Regions from separate parts of the Streptomyces sp. NPDC050315 genome, predicted to be linked through region 1. Evidence: predicted binding sites of a transcription regulator. Region 1 holds the regulator's gene; the other holds the start of a gene.
The links. The regulator HrcA, encoded in region 1, represses chaperone genes, less so after heat shock. The targets are predictions, from matches to a motif close to TTNGCACTCNGNNNNNCNGAGTGCNAA.
Positions count from the first base shown of each region.

Region 2: the regulator HrcA is predicted to act here: its motif matches at 1,544-1,570, upstream of groL (chaperonin GroEL).

Region 1 covers NZ_JBFAKN010000002.1:811,180-818,989, forward strand. The annotation lists gene AB0I82_RS10635 (nitronate monooxygenase) at 1-331, opposite strand, end outside; gene dnaJ (molecular chaperone DnaJ) at 408-1,541, opposite strand; gene hrcA (heat-inducible transcriptional repressor HrcA) at 1,542-2,558, opposite strand; gene AB0I82_RS10650 (MBL fold metallo-hydrolase) at 2,833-3,567, shown strand; gene AB0I82_RS10655 (DUF3097 domain-containing protein) at 3,607-4,440, shown strand; gene hemW (radical SAM family heme chaperone HemW) at 4,437-5,669, opposite strand; gene AB0I82_RS10665 (SpoIIE family protein phosphatase) at 5,748-7,757, opposite strand.
Region 2 covers NZ_JBFAKN010000009.1:273,614-281,423, forward strand. The annotation lists gene groL (chaperonin GroEL) at 1-1,381, opposite strand, end outside; gene AB0I82_RS30350 (cold-shock protein) at 1,703-1,906, opposite strand; gene AB0I82_RS30355 (MoaD/ThiS family protein) at 2,380-2,658, opposite strand; gene thrC (threonine synthase) at 2,719-4,002, opposite strand; SAM riboswitch class I at 4,020-4,178, opposite strand; gene AB0I82_RS30365 (glucosyl-3-phosphoglycerate synthase) at 4,338-5,303, shown strand; gene AB0I82_RS30370 (trehalose-6-phosphate synthase) at 5,408-6,889, shown strand; gene otsB (trehalose-phosphatase) at 7,004-7,810, opposite strand, start outside.

The DNA.
Region 1 (7,810 bases):
ACCCGTCGTCGGCGGAGCCCGCGGTGTCGCCGAGCTCGGTCTCGTACCAGGTGGCCTCGCCCGCGAGCTGTTCGCGGTAGACCTCGACGGCGGCGGCGTCGGCGAGCTCCGGCTGCGGCATGAAGAGGTTCACGCCGAAGGGGCGGTCGGTCAGCCCGCGTACCTGCTTGATCTCCTGGTACATGCCGTCGGCCGTCTTGTATCCGGCCGCGAGAAAGCCCAGACCGCCGGCCGCGCTGACGGCGGCGGTCAGCTCGGGACACGAGGCGCCGCCCGCCATGGGGGCCTGCACGATCGGGTGGCGGCACAGATCGGTCAGCGCGGTGGACATGCCCACATCGTGTCACGCGTCACGGCCGTCCCTGGAATCGGGGCGACCGTGACGCGTACACACAGTTCTACGGTTTCTACCGTCCGTTGAAGGCGTCCTTCAGGCGCGAGAACAGCCCCTGCTGCCCCGGCTGGAACTGTCCCGTCGGGCGTTCCTCGCCGCGGAGCTTGGCCAGGCGGCGCAGCAGCTCTTCCTGCTCCGGGTCGAGCTTGCCGGGGGTCTGAACCTCGACGTGTACGACGAGGTCACCGCGGCCGCCGCCGCGCAGGTGCGTGATGCCGCAGCCGTGCAGCGGGATCGACTGGCCGGACTGGGTGCCGGGCCGGATGTCGACGTCCCGGACCCCGTCCAGCGTCTCCAGCGGGCACTTCGTGCCCAGCGCCGCCGCGGTCATCGGGATCGTGACCGTGCAGTGCAGGTCGTCGCCGCGGCGCTGGAAGACCGGGTGCGCGACCTCGTGGATCTCGACGTACAGGTCGCCGGCGGGGCCGCCGCCGGGGCCGACCTCGCCCTCGCCCGCGAGCTGGATCCGGGTGCCGTTGTCGACACCGGCCGGGATCTTGACCGTGAGCGTACGGCGGGACCGGATGCGGCCGTCGCCCGCGCACTCGGGGCACGGGGTCGGCACGACCGTGCCGAAGCCCTGGCACTGCGGGCAGGGCCGCGAGGTCATGACCTGGCCCAGGAAGGACCGGGTGACCTGCGAGACCTCACCGCGGCCTCGGCACATGTCACAGGTCTGCGCGGAGGTGCCGGGCGCGGCGCCCTCGCCCGTACAGGTCGTGCACACGATCGCGGTGTCGACCTGGATGTCCTTGGTCGTACCGAACGCGGCCTCGTGCAGCTCCACGTCCAGCCGGATCATCGCGTCCTGGCCGCGGCGGGTGCGCGAGCGCGGCCCGCGCTGCGACGCCGTGCCGAAGAACGCGTCCATGATGTCGGAGAAATTGCCGAAGCCCGCGCCGAAGCCGGCGCCGCCCGCGCCGCCGCCCTGGGACATCGGGTCGCCGCCGAGGTCGTAGACCTGCTTCTTCTGCGGGTCCGACAGCACCTCGTAAGCGGCGTTGATCTCCTTGAACCGCTCCTGGGTCTTGGGATCCGGGTTCACGTCCGGGTGCAGCTCGCGCGCCAGCCGCCGGAAAGCCTTCTTGATCTGGTCCTGCGAGGCGTCGCGGCTGACACCGAGGACCGCGTAATAGTCCGTGGCCACTTACGACTCCGCCAGGATCTGTCCGACGTAACGTGCCACTGCGCGTACCGCTCCCATCGTTCCGGGGTAGTCCATGCGGGTCGGTCCGACCACGCCGAGTTTGGCGACTGCCTCGTCGCCCGAACCGTAGCCGACGGCGACGACCGATGTGGAAGTGAGGCCCTCGTGAGCGTTCTCGTGCCCGATGCGCACGGTCATGCTCGAATCCTTGGCCTCTCCCAGCAGCTTGAGGAGCACGACCTGCTCCTCGAGTGCCTCCAGCACCGGCCGGATCGTCAGCGGGAAATCATGTCCGAAGCGCGTGAGATTGGCGGTACCGCCGATCATCAGCCGCTCTTCGGTCTCCTCCACCAGAGTCTCCAGCAACACCGACAGCACTGTCGAGACCGTGCCGCGGTCCTCCGCCTCGAAGGACTCGGGGAGGTCCTGCACCAGCTGCGGCACATCGGTGAACCGGCGCCCCACGACCCTGCTGTTCAGCCGGGCCCGCAGGTCCGCCAGGGACGTTTCGCCGAACGGCGCGGGGCAGTCGATCATGCGCTGCTCGACCCGCCCGGTGTCCGTGATCAGGACGAGCATCAGCCGGGCCGGGGCCAGCGACAGCAGCTCGACGTGCCGGACGGTGGACCGGGTCAGCGAGGGGTACTGGACCACCGCGACCTGCCGGGTCAGCTGCGCGAGCAGCCGTACCGTACGCGCCACGACGTCGTCGAGGTCCACCGCGCTGTCGAGGAAGCTGTGGATCGCCCGGCGCTCGGGGCCGGAGAGCGGCTTGACGGCCGCCAGCTTGTCGACGAAGAGGCGGTAGCCCTTGTCGGTGGGGATGCGTCCGGCGCTCGTGTGAGGCTGGGCGATGAAGCCCTCCTCCTCCAGCACCGCCATGTCGTTGCGGACCGTGGCCGGCGAGACGCCGAGCCGGTGGCGCTCCGTGAGGGCCTTGGAGCCGACCGGCTCCTCGGTGCCCACGTAGTCCTGGACGATGGCACGCAGCACTTCGAGTCTGCGTTCGCTGAGCATCGCGCACACCTCCAGTCCCGCGCTCTCCCCTGGGCCGCTGCGGCCGCCTGTCCGGCCGGGGTCCGGCCGGCTGTCCCTGGCACTCGACCGGTCCGAGTGCCAAACCCTGAACCAGTGTACGGCCGGGTAGCACGGGCAGGGCAAGGCCGGGCACCGCGGCGCGCGGCCCGGCGGGCCACCGTATCGTGCCGCGGCCGGTCCGTGTCCCCGGGATACGCCCAGGTCAGCCGGTCGGCCGCGCGCGATTTCGGCGTATCCGGGCTAGCGTCGCGGTATGCGCACGAGTTGGGAAGAGGCAGGGTGGGAGCGGCTCGCCGACGGGGTCGCCCGACGCCGGCTGCCGCACTGGGACGCCACGGTCGGCGTCGTGGCCGGTGCCACCGGCGTCCTCCTGGTCGACACCGGGTCCGGGCTGGCCGAGGGCGCCGAGCTGCGCCGCCAGGTGCGTGGCGTGCTGGGCCGTGAGGTGTCCCACATCGCCCTCACCCACCCGCACTTCGATCATGTACTGGGCACGGCGGCGTTCGCGGGTGTGACGGTCTTCGGGGCGACCGGGATGGCCGAGCTGCTGCGCCGCGAGCCGGAGGCGCTGCTCGGCGACGCGGTACGGAACGGGGCCGATCCGGACGCGGCGGCCGAGGCGGTGGACACCCTGGTGGTCCCGCAGCACGCGGTCTGCGGCGAACGCACGCTCGATCTTGGCGACCGGCACGTCCTACTGGCGAACGTCGGTCCCGGGCACAGCGCGCACGACCTGGCGGTGTGCGTGCGGGGCGGCGCGGGCGAACCCGAGGTGGTGTTCTGCGGCGACCTCGTCGAGGAGTCGGGCGAGCCGCAGGCCGGCCCGGACGCGCTGCCCGCCTGCTGGCCGGCCGCGCTGGACCGGCTCCTCTCCCTCGGCGGCGAGGACGCCCGCTACGTCCCCGGCCACGGCGCCGTCGTGGATGCCCGCTTCGTCCGCACCCAGCGCGACGAGCTGGCCCGCCGCTTCGGCGTGTCGCCCGAATAGCCCGCACGGGCGCCCCGCTCCCCGCATATCGTCTGTCGAATGCGCAGCAGAGAATACGGCCCCGACCTCACTCCCCCTTGGAAGAAGCAGCGCCCCGCGCCCGAGGTCCCCGCCGAGCCGGACCTCGTCGTCGAGGAGGTCACCACCGGCTACTGCGGTGCCGTCGTCCGCTGCGAGAAGACGGCCGAGGGCCTGACCGTCACCCTGGAGGACCGCTTCGGCAAACACCGCGTCTTCCCGATGACCCCGCGCGGCTTCCTCCTCGAAGGCAAGGTCGTCACTCTCGTACGCCCCTCCGCCGCGCCCGCACGCCCCCGGGGCCCGCAGCGCACGGCCTCCGGCTCCCTCGCCGTCCCGGGCGCCCGCGCCCGCGTCGCCCGCGCCGGCCGCATCTACGTGGAGGGCCGCCACGACGCGGAGCTGGTCGAACGCGTCTGGGGCGACGACCTGCGCATCGAGGGCGTGGTGGTGGAGTACCTGGAGGGCATCGACGACCTCCCGGCGATCGTCCGCTCCTTCTCCCCCGGCCCGGACGCCCGCCTCGGCGTCCTCGTCGACCACCTCGTCCCCGGCTCCAAGGAATCCCGCATCGCGGCCTCGGTCACGGACGCGAACGTCCTGATCGTCGGCCACCCGTACATCGACATCTGGGAGGCCGTGAAGCCCGCCTCGGTAGGCATCCCGGGGTGGCCCTCGATCCCCCACGGCCAGGACTGGAAAACGGGCGTCTGCCGGTCCCTCGGCTGGCCGGAGAACACGGGCGCCGCCTGGCAACGCATCCTCGGCTCGGTCCACTCGTACAAGGATCTTGAGCCGGCACTGCTGGGGCGGGTGGAGGAGCTGATCGATTTTGTTACGGCGCCGGCCGGCTAATCGACCAGGTCGCGCACCACGGCGTCGGCCAGCAAGCGGCCCCGCAGCGTCAGCACCGCCCGGCCCTCCTCGTACGGGCCCGGCTCCAGCAGGCCGTCCGACAGCGCGCGCTCTGCTGCCTTTGCGCCCGCAGGGGCGAGCAGGTCCAGGGGGCAGCCCGCCGCCAGTCTCAGCTCCAGGAGGATGCGCTCCACGCGGCGGTCCTCGGGCGCGAGGAGCTCGCGGCCGGCCCCCGGGGAGCGGCCCTCGCTCAGCGCCTGCGCATATGCGCCGGGGTGCTTCGCGTTCCACCAGCGGACGCCGCCGACGTGGCTGTGGGCGCCGGGGCCCGCGCCCCACCAGTCGGCGCCGGTCCAGTACAGCTCGTTGTGGCGGCAGCGGGCCGGCTCCGACGTGGCCCAGTTGGAGACCTCGTACCAGGTGAAGCCCGCGGCGGTGAGGGCTTCCTCGGCGATGAGGTAGCGGTCGGCGTGCTCGTCGTCGTCGGTCATCGGGACCTCGCCGCGGCGGATGCGGCGGGCGAGCTGGGTGCCCTCCTCGACGATCAGCGCGTACGCGGAGACGTGGTCGGGGCCGGCGCCGATCGCGGCGTCGAGGGAGGCCTTCCAGTCGTCGTCCGTCTCGCCGGGCGTGCCGTAGATCAGGTCGAGGTTGACGTGGTCGAAGCCGGCGGCGCGGGCCTCGGCGACGCACGCCTCGGGGCGCCCGGGCGTGTGCGTACGGTCGAGGATCTTCAGGACGTGCTGGCGGGCGCTCTGCATGCCGAAGGAGACGCGGTTGAAGCCCCCGGCTCGCAGCTCCGCCAGGTACCTCGGGTCCACCGACTCCGGGTTCGCCTCCGTGGTGATCTCCGCGTCCGGCGCGAGGCCGAATTCGTCGCGGATCGCGGCGAGCATGCGGGAGAGGTCGACGGCCGGGAGGAGGGTCGGCGTGCCGCCGCCGACGAAGACCGTCTCGACGGGGCGGGGGTCGGCGCCGAGCACCTTGCGGGCGAGGCGGATCTCCTCGACGACCGTGTCGGCGTAGTTCTCGCGGGAGGCGAGCGCGCCGCCGGAGCCGCGCAGCTCGCTCGCGGTGTAGGTGTTGAAGTCGCAGTATCCGCAGCGGGTCGCGCAGTACGGCACGTGCAGATAGAACCCGAGGGGCCGCTCGCCCGCTCCGGCCAGGGCGGCGGCGGGCAGCGCCCCGTCCTCGGGCATGGGCTCACCGTCGGGGAGTGCAGAAGGCATACCGCCATTGTCCGGCACTCGGGGAGTGATCCCTTCCGCCGGCCGCCGACGAAGCCCGGCCACGGGCCCGCCGCCCGGCTACGGCCCCGGTACCGCCTGCAGCACCAGCAGTGCCAGGTCGTCGTCCGGCGGGGTCGGACCGAAGGCGTGCACGCGGCACCGGAGGTGCTCGGCGACGCCGTCGGCGCCCAGCCCCGCGCACTCGGCGAGGGCCTGCGCGAGGCCGTCCTCGTCGTCGAAGAGCCGGCTGCCCGAGCGGCGCTCGGTCACCCCGTCGGTGACGCACAGCAGCGTCTCGCCGGGCGCCAGGTCGAAGGACTCGCTCTCGTACTCGGTCTCCTCCAGCACACCGAGCAGCATCTGCGGCGCGGCGACCGCCCGCACCGTGCCGTCCGTGCCGAGGACCAGCGGCAGCGGGTGTCCGGCGCTGGCGAGCGTGCAGCGGGCGCCGCCGGTGCCGTCCTCGTACGGGACGATCTCGCCGTACAGGAGGGAGAGGAAGCGGGTCTGCTCGCTCTCCTCGCGGTAGCCGGGCTGCAGCTCCGCCTCGGAGCCGGCCTCCACCACCGCGGCGGCCACCGCGGCCACGGAGTCGGCGGACTCCCGCGCGACCGTGCGGTTCAGCCGGTCCAGTACGTCGCCGACGCCGTACCCCTCGCGGGCCAGCAGCCGCAGCACCGGGCGGGCCAGGCCCGTGACGGCGGCGGCCTCCGGGCCGCTGCCGCAGACGTCGCCGAGCATGAAGCACCAGCGGCCCTCGCCCGCCTGGAAGAGGTCCCAGAAGTCGCCGCCCGCCCAGGCGCCCTCGCGCGGTTCGTACACCACGGCCGAGGCCACGCCCGGCACGTCGGGGCGGCGGCCGGGCAGCAGCCGGCGCTGCAGCACCCGGCTGATGCGCTCCTGACGGCTGTAGGCGTCCGCGGTGGCGAGGGCCCGGGCCACCCGCCCCGCCAGGTCCTCGATGAGCGAGACGACCTCGTCGGGGAAGCGGAGCAGTCCGGACCGGCCTATCAGGAGCGTGCCGTGCCGGCGCACGCCGGAGATCAGCGGGCAGGCCAGGGCCGCGCCGCCGGGGCCGAATCCGCTGGGCTCGCCGGGCCACGGCCAAGGGCCCGCGCCGGTGGGGTGGCCGTCGCCGCGCCCGGTCAGTACCGGCGGGTCCTTCTCCAGCAGCTCGCGCAGCCCGTCGATGCGGGACTCCGTGGCGTGCCAGACGCGGGCCAGCCGGGGCGCGCCGAACTCCCCGCCGTCGTCCAGCCACACCGCGCACCAGTCGGCCATCCGCGGCACGATCAGCTGCGCGACCAGCGCGGCCACCTGGTCCGCGTCCAGCTGCCCGCTGAGCAGGTCGGACGCCTCGGCGAGGAAGGACAGCGCGCCGTGGTGGAGCCGCTCGACCTCGCAGCGGCGCAGGGCGGCCCGCTGCGGCCCGGGCGCCATCAGCTCGGTGGCCGGCGGCCCGCCCGGCGTCCTGCGGTCCGCGTGGAAGATCTCCACCGGCGGTTCGTACACGGCCTCCGGCGCGTCCGCCGTCACCCGGAACCACACGGTCTTCAGGGTGCGCCGGTACGTGATGCCCCAGGAGTCGGCGATCGCGCCGACCAGTTGCAGGCCGCGGCCCGCGCCCTCGGCCGTCACGGCGTCGTGGCGGCCGCGCACCGGGCGGGCCGGGTGGTGGTCGGAGACCTCCACGGTCACGGAGGTGTGCGGGCCGTCCTCGTCCAGCCGGCACAGCAGCTCGACGGCGGTGCCGGCGTGCACGACGGCGTTGGTGACCAGCTCACTGACGAGCAGCTCGGCCTCGTCGGTGACGCGCGCGGTGAGGTACTCGGTGCCGGGCAGCCCGCGGGTGACCCAGTCGGCGAACGTCGTACGGACGAACTGCCGGGCGGCGCCGGCGGCGATGGGCGCGCCGGGCAGTCCGACGGCGCGGAAACCGTCGGTTCCGTATGCATCGTCGGCGGGTTGTGATCCCCGGTCCGGGCGGTCGGCGACGGGCGGGCCGCTGTCCTGTGCGGGGACGGCGTCGGGCCGGGCCGTGGTCGGCCTGCGCACCACGTCGGTTTCCGACGGAGTTGTCGTCCTCATTGAGCACTCCCGAGCAGTTCCGCAATCGCGCCAAATGCGCCATCGCCAGAGTG
Region 2 (7,810 bases), on a different contig from region 1:
CGCCGCCCTCGAGGCCGCCGTTGACGGAGATCTGCTTCAGCGGGGCCTCCAGGGCCAGCTTCACAGCGGCGGCACCGGTGGCCTCGTCGCCCTCGAGCTCCAGCTTCTCGAAGACCGAGGAGGCCTGCAGCAGGGCGACGCCACCGCCGGCGACGATGCCCTCCTCGACGGCCGCCTTCGCGTTGCGCACGGCGTCCTCGATGCGGTGCTTGCGCTCCTTGAGCTCGACCTCGGTCGCGGCACCGGCCTTGATGACCGCAACACCGCCGGCGAGCTTCGCCAGGCGCTCCTGCAGCTTCTCGCGGTCGTAGTCGCTGTCCGAGTTCTCGATCTCGGCGCGGATCTGGTTGACGCGGCCCTGAACCTGCTCGCTGTCACCGGCACCGTCGACGATGGTGGTCTCGTCCTTGGTGATGACGACCTTGCGGGCGCGGCCCAGGAGGTCCAGACCGGCGTTCTCGAGCTTGAGGCCGACCTCCTCGGAGATGACGGTGCCACCGGTGAGGATGGCGATGTCGCCGAGCATGGCCTTGCGGCGGTCACCGAAGCCCGGGGCCTTCACGGCGACGGACTTGAAGGTGCCACGGATCTTGTTGACGACCAGGGTCGACAGGGCCTCGCCCTCGACGTCCTCCGCGATGATCAGCAGCGGCTTGCCCGACTGCATGACCTTCTCCAGCAGCGGAAGGAGGTCCTTCACGTTGGAGATCTTGGAGTTGACGATCAGGATGTACGGGTCGTCGAGCGACGCCTCCATACGCTCCATGTCGGTGGCGAAGTACGCCGAGATGTAGCCCTTGTCGAAGCGCATACCCTCGGTGAGCTCCAGCTCCAGACCGAAGGTCTGGGACTCCTCGACGGTGATGACGCCTTCCTTGCCGACCTTGTCCATGGCCTCGGCGATGAGCTCGCCGATCTGGGTGTCGGCGGCGGAGATGGAGGCGGTGGAGGCGATCTGCTCCTTGGTCTCCACATCCTTCGCCTGCTCCAGCAGGGCGGCGGAGACGGCCTCGACGGCGCGCTCGATGCCGCGCTTCAGGGCCATCGGGTTGGCGCCGGCCGCGACGTTGCGCAGGCCCTCGCGGACCAGGGCCTGGGCCAGGACGGTCGCGGTCGTCGTGCCGTCACCGGCGACGTCGTCCGTCTTCTTCGCGACCTCCTTGACCAGCTCGGCGCCGATCTTCTCGTACGGGTCCTCGAGCTCGATCTCCTTGGCGATGGAGACACCATCGTTGGTGATCGTGGGGGCGCCCCACTTCTTCTCAAGGACGACGTTGCGGCCCTTGGGGCCAAGGGTGACCTTGACGGCGTCGGCGAGCTGGTTCATCCCGCGCTCGAGACCGCGCCGTGCCTCCTCGTCGAACGCGATGATCTTGGCCATGTGAAGTGGTCCTCCCGGACAGGGGTGGAAACGCAGTGGACCGCGCCGGTGCCCGCGACGGACGGCCTGCAGCCCAGTGGTTCCCTGCCCCACCGGGCCGCGGACCTCACCGGCCCGATCCGAAGTTCTGTCACTCTCACCTTCAGAGTGCTAACGCAATGATTAGCACTCGGCCCCCGCGAGTGCAAGCGCCTCTGCCCACCCTGCGGGATCGCGCGGCGGCGCCGCAAGGGCCCGGGTCGGCGCGCACGCGCGCACAACGAGAGGCCCGCACTCCCCCTCGGGGAGCACGGGCCTCCGTACGCTGCAGTCGGTCGGCGCTCAGCCGGCCACGCGAACCATGTCCGCCTGCGGCCCCTTCTGGCCCTGCGAGATCTCGAACTCGACCCGCTGACCTTCCTCAAGGGTGCGGTAGCCGTCCATCTGGATCGCGCTGTAGTGGACGAAAACATCCGCACCACCGTCGACCGCGATGAAGCCGTACCCCTTCTCCGCGTTGAACCACTTGACGGTGCCCTGAGCCATTCCTAACTCCCCTATTGCTGGCCCTTGCGCAGGACCGCACTCCGCGGACCCGGGTCAGACCTCACCCCCAAGGAGGGTGTGCGCCGGAACGCGTCGACCGCCGCTGAATGTATCTGCACCGATGCCCAGCGCAACAGGTCAATCGGACGAGAATTCTGCCCACGACCATTCGCCGATTTACGGCGAAGTCTCAATAATTCTGGGCAAGCCGGGCCGGGCATAGCTCATCAACGCGACAAAATGCGCACACACTTTGAGCACATCTTGTCGCGTTCTCATATGCGTCGGGCACGCGCGCGAAGAGGATTCACCTCAACTGTATCGCCTTTAACGACATGGAATCGCCCCGTCCGCTTTTGCTGCGGACGGGGCGATTCCAGGAGGCGTATGCGGTCACCCACGAAGCGGTGCACAGGGGGCGCACACAGGGCGCACTAAGGGCGTGCGCCGCCGGTTTTACGAAAGAGCGGGCTTCAGCAGCCGCCGGCCACCGCGGGAATGATCGAGACGCTGGCGCCGTCCGGCGTCACCGTCTCCAGGCCGCCCTCGAAGCGCACGTCGTCGTCGTTGACGTACACGTTCACGAAGCGGCGCAGCTTGCCCTGGTCGTCCAGGACGCGGGCCGCGATGCCGTTGTGGTTCTTCTCCAGGTCCGCGATGACCTCGGAGAGGTTCGCACCCTCGGCGGGGACCTCGGCCTGGCCGCCGGTGTAGGTGCGGAGGATGGTGGGGATGCGGACGTTGACGCTCATGTGGTTCTACCTTCCGGGTTCCGGGGAAACGAGTGCGGGGCCTGCCTGGCGGGGCGGCGCTTACTTGTCGAGGCCGGCCTCGCGGAACGCGTCCAGGCTCGGGCGGATGGTCGCGGTCGGGCCGGTGGTCGGCGCCACGGCGTCCAGCGTCTTCAGGCCGTCCCCGGTGTTCAGGACGACCAGCGACTTCGCCGGGTCGATCTGCCCGTTCTCGATCAGCTTCTTGGTGACGCCGACGGTCACGCCGCCCGCGGTCTCCGCGAAGATGCCCTCCGTGCGGGCGAGCAGCTTGATCGCTTCCACGACCTGCTCGTCGTTGACGTCCTCGACGGCACCGCCGGTGCGGCGGGCGATGTCGAGCACGTACGGGCCGTCCGCCGGGTTGCCGATGGCCAGCGACTTGGCGATGGTGTTCGGCTTCTGCGGGCGTACGACGTCGTGGCCGGCCTTGAAGGCGGTGGACACCGGCGAGCAGCCCTCGGCCTGGGCGCCGAAGATCTTGTACGGCTTGTCCTCGACCAGGCCGAGCTTGATGAGCTCCTTGAGCCCCTTGTCGATCTTCGTGAGCTGCGAGCCCGAGGCGATCGGGATGACCAGCTGGTCCGGCAGCTCCCAGCCGAGCTGCTCGCAGATCTCGTACGCGAGCGTCTTGGAGCCCTCGCCGTAGTACGGGCGGAGGTTGACGTTCACAAAGCCCCAGCCCTCGCCCAGCGGGTCACCGATGAGCTCGGAGCAGAAGCGGTTGACGTCGTCGTAGTTGCCCTCGATGCCGACCAGGTCGCCGCCGTAGACCGCAGCCATGACGACCTTGCCCGCCTCCAGGTCGTGCGGGATGAACACGCAGGACTTGAAGCCGGCCCGGCGCGCGGCGGCGCCGACCGCACCGGCCAGGTTGCCGGTGGAGGAGCAGGACAGGGTGGTGAAGCCGAAGGCGCGGGCCGCCTCGACGGCGATGGCCACGACGCGGTCCTTGAAGGAGTGCGTCGGGTTGCCGGAGTCGTCCTTCACGTACAGGCCGCCGGTGACACCCAGTTCGGCGGCGAGGCGGTCGGCCTTGACCAGCTTGGTGAAGCCCGGGTTGAGGTTGGGCTTGTCGGCCACGTCGGCGGGGACGGGCAGCAGCGGCGCGTACCGCCAGATGTTGTCCGGACCGGCCTCGATCTGCTTCTTCAGGCCCTCGGGGTCGCCGCTCGGCAGGTCGTACGCCACTTCGAGCGGCCCGAAACATTCCTGGCACGCGAAGATCGGGCCGAGCGCGAAGCGCGTACCGCACTCGCGGCAGGACAGCGCGGCGGCGGGACCGAGGGAGACGGTGGTGGTGCTTTCAGCAGCTTGCACAGCCATGGAGGCGAGGCCCTTTCTCCTCATCTTCCTCGCGACGCATCTCGCCGCGAGACGGATTTGGCACCTTCCCTAGCCGGGAGCCTCGCGCGGCGGACATCAGCGTCCTGGCGGCAAGACCGGCTGGAGGGTTGCCGGGGCTTCAACGGGCCGTATCCCTCTGCCCCTCTGGATGAGCGGTATGGCCTGCGCACGAAACACAGGCGTTTGTTCAGCGGTGACCCCGGCATGCGGTGGTCATCCGCGTTGTTCAAGACTGTAACCGAAGGCATGGACGGTTGAGATAGCCGTCCGATGCGCGAGATGGCTCACACTCAGTAGCAAAAGGAGACGGATACGTGCTGGAAGAGGTGGAGCGCTGGCTGGCCGGCCGCTCCTGGTCAGCCGCCGACCGACCGCTCGACCAGCTGTTGGCCGCGAAGAGCCGCACGGGACAGACGGTCAGCGTAGTGCTGCCCGCGCTCGACGAAGAGGCCACGGTCGGCACGATCGTGGAGATCATCCGCCGCGATCTGATGTCCGCCGCGGTGCCCCTGGTCGACGAGCTGGTCGTGGTGGACTCCGGCTCCACCGACCGCACCGCCGAGGTCGCGGCCGCCGCGGGCGCCCGGGTCGTGCACCGCGACGCGATCCTGCCCCGGCTGGCGACGGTGCCCGGCAAGGGCGAGGTGCTGTGGCGCTCGCTGCTGGCCACCAGCGGCGACATCGTCTGCTTCGTCGACGCCGACCTGCGCGAGTTCTCCGCCGCCTTCGTGTCCGGGATCGTCGGGCCGCTGCTCACCGAGCCGCAGGTGCAGTTCGTGAAGGCAATGTACGACCGGCCGCTCGGCGAGGGCGCCGACGGCCCGAAGGCGGGCCAGGGCGGTCGGGTCACCGAGCTGGTGGCCCGACCGCTGCTCAATCTGCACTGGCCGCAGCTGGCCGGCTTCGTCCAGCCGCTGGGCGGCGAGTACGCGGCCCGCCGCTCGCTGCTGGAGCGGCTGCCCTTCCCTGTTGGGTACGGCGTGGAGCTGGGCCTGCTGGTCGACGCGCTGCACACGGTCGGCCTGGACGCGCTGGCGCAGGTGGACGTGGGCGTGCGCAAGCACCGGCACCAGGACGGGCAGGCGCTCGGCCGGATGGCCGCGGCGATCTACCGCACCGCGCAGCTGCGGCTGGCCCGCGGGCACCTCGTACGGCCCCGGCTCACCCAGTTCGACCGCGGCGAGGAGGGCGGGTTCGTACCGCGGACGACGGATGTGGACACCGAGGAGCGGCCGCCGATGCGCGGCATACCGGAGTACGAGGAGCGGCGCGCGGCATGAGGGGCGGCGTCCGGGCCCGGCGCGCGGCGCCGACGTGCGACTGCTCCCGCGACGCACTCCCGGCCGCACGTTTGAGCGGATCTGTGGCGGGTTAGGTCATCGGCATGGTCTCCTCCAGCTCAGGTGCCCAGGTTCTCGTCGCGTCCAACCGCGGTCCGGTCTCCTACGCCTTGGGCGAGGACGGCACGCTGACGGCCAAGCGCGGCGGCGGCGGTCTGGTCTCCGGCCTCTCCGCCATCGGCCCGGACGCCGGGGCCGTGTGGGTGTGCGCAGCGCTCGGCGACGGCGACCGCGAGGCGGCCCGGCGGGCCGCCGCCGGGGACGGGCTGCTGGACCCCGGCGACACCGGCGGACAGTCCGTCCGGATGCTGGACATCGCGCCCGAGGTCTTCGCGGACGCGTACAACGGCGTCGCGAATTCCGTGCTGTGGTTCGTCCACCACCTGCTCTACCAGACGCCGCTGGAGCCCGCGTTCGACGCGGACTTCCGCGGCCAGTGGGCGGCGTACGAGGCGTACAACGCCGCCTTCGCCGACGCGCTCGCCGAGGCCGCGGCGCCCGGCGCGGCCGTCCTCGTGCAGGACTACCACCTCACGCTGGTCCCGGGGCTGCTCCGCGAGCGCCGCCCCGACCTGCGCATCGGCCACTTCTCGCACACCCCCTGGGCGCCCCCGGACTACTTCCGGCTGCTGCCGGACGACGTGGCGGCCGAGGTGCTGCGCGGCATTCTGGGCGGCGACCGGGCGGCGTTCCTGACGGAGCGCTGGGCCGCGGCGTTCGCGGAGTGCTGCGCCGTCGTACTGGGCGCCGAGGTCGCCAGAGACGGGGCGGCGGGCCTGCGCGTCACGTACGAGGGCCGGACCACCCGGCTCGGGGTGCACGGCCTGGGCGCCGACGCGGACTTCCTGCGCGAGCGCTCCCGGCAGCCGGACGTCGACGAGCGGCTGGCGGATCTGCGCGAGCAGATCGGCACCGGGGAGGACGGCGCGCCGCGGAAGACGATCGTGCGGGTGGACCGTACGGAGCTGTCCAAGAACATCGTGCGCGGGCTGCTGGCCTACCGGCGGCTGCTGACCGACCGGCCGGAGTGGCGCGGCCGGGTGGTGCACATAGCGTTCGCCTATCCCTCGCGGCAGGACCTGGCGGTGTACCGGGAGTACACCGAGGAGGTCTCGCGGCTGGCAGGGGAGATCAACGACGAGTTCGGCACGGACGGCTGGCTGCCGGTCGTGCTGCACGTCAAGGACGACTTCGCGCGCTCCCTGGCCGCGTATCGGCTCGCCGATGTCGCGCTGGTCAACCCCATCCGCGACGGCATGAACCTGGTCGCGAAGGAGGTGCCGGTGGTGTCCGAGGCGGGCTGCGCGCTGGTGCTGTCCCGGGAGGCGGGGGCCTGTGCGGAGCTGGGGGAGGATGCGTTGGTGGTCAATCCGTACGACATCGGGGGGACGGCGGAGGCGCTGCATGCGGCGCTGACCATGGCGCACGATGAGCGCGCCGAGCGTGCGAAGCGGTTGGCTGCGGCGGCGACGGCGTTGCCGCCGGCCCAGTGGTTCCTGGAGCAGTTGCGGGCGCTTGGCGGCTGAGGCCGGCGGTTTCCGGGGTGCCCCGGGCGGTGCGTTGCCGGCTGGCCCGCCGTTGTGGCTGGTCGCGCAGTTCCCCGCGCCCCTGAAGGCTGCGCCCCTGCGGGGCGCGCCTCGTCAGGGGTGCGTCGCCAGTGCGTCCGCGAGTCCCGTGAGCAGCTCCACGATCCCTGCCGGGCCCGGGACGACCAGGTCCGCTCGGTCCGCCAGTTCCTCCGCGCCCTCGCCCAGCGTCGCCGCGCTGCATACCAGTACGCCGGGCAGGCCCTCGGTGCGTAGGGCGTCCACGGCGGTGTAGGCGGCCAGGTCGCCGAGGTCGTCGCCCGCGTAGAGGACCGCGCCGGCGGCCACCTCGTGTACGTACGAGGTGAGCGCGACGCCCTTGTCGACGCCGGGCGGGCGGAGCTCCAGGACGAAGCGGCCCGGCTCGACGATCAGGCCGTGCCGCTCGGCGAGCGCGGCCAGCGGCGCGCGCAGCGCCTCGAAGGTGCCCTGCGGGTCGGCGGTGCGGCGGGTGTGCACGGCGACGGCCCGGCCGCCCTTGGTCTCGATCGCGGCGTCGACCGGCCCGTCCTGCCAGGCCCCGGAGCTCCGCAGCAGGTCCGGCAGCTCGGCGGTGGCCGCGGCGACGCCCGGCGGCGGCGCGGGCGCCTCGATCCGGCCGGTGGCGGCCTCCCAGCGCTCCGCGCCGTAGTGCCCGAGGACGACGAGGCGGTCCAGGCCGGCCGCGTCGGCGAAGCCGCCGAGCCGGACGGCCGTCTCCGCCGGGCGGCCGGTGATCACGACGACGGCGCGCAGCAGCGGGGCGAGGCGGGTGAGCGCCCGGACCACGCCGGGGTGGGCACGCGCCTGCTCGGGGTCGGGGACGATGCCGGCGAGGGTGCCGTCGAAGTCGAGCGCGACGACGGCGTCGGCCGGCCGGGC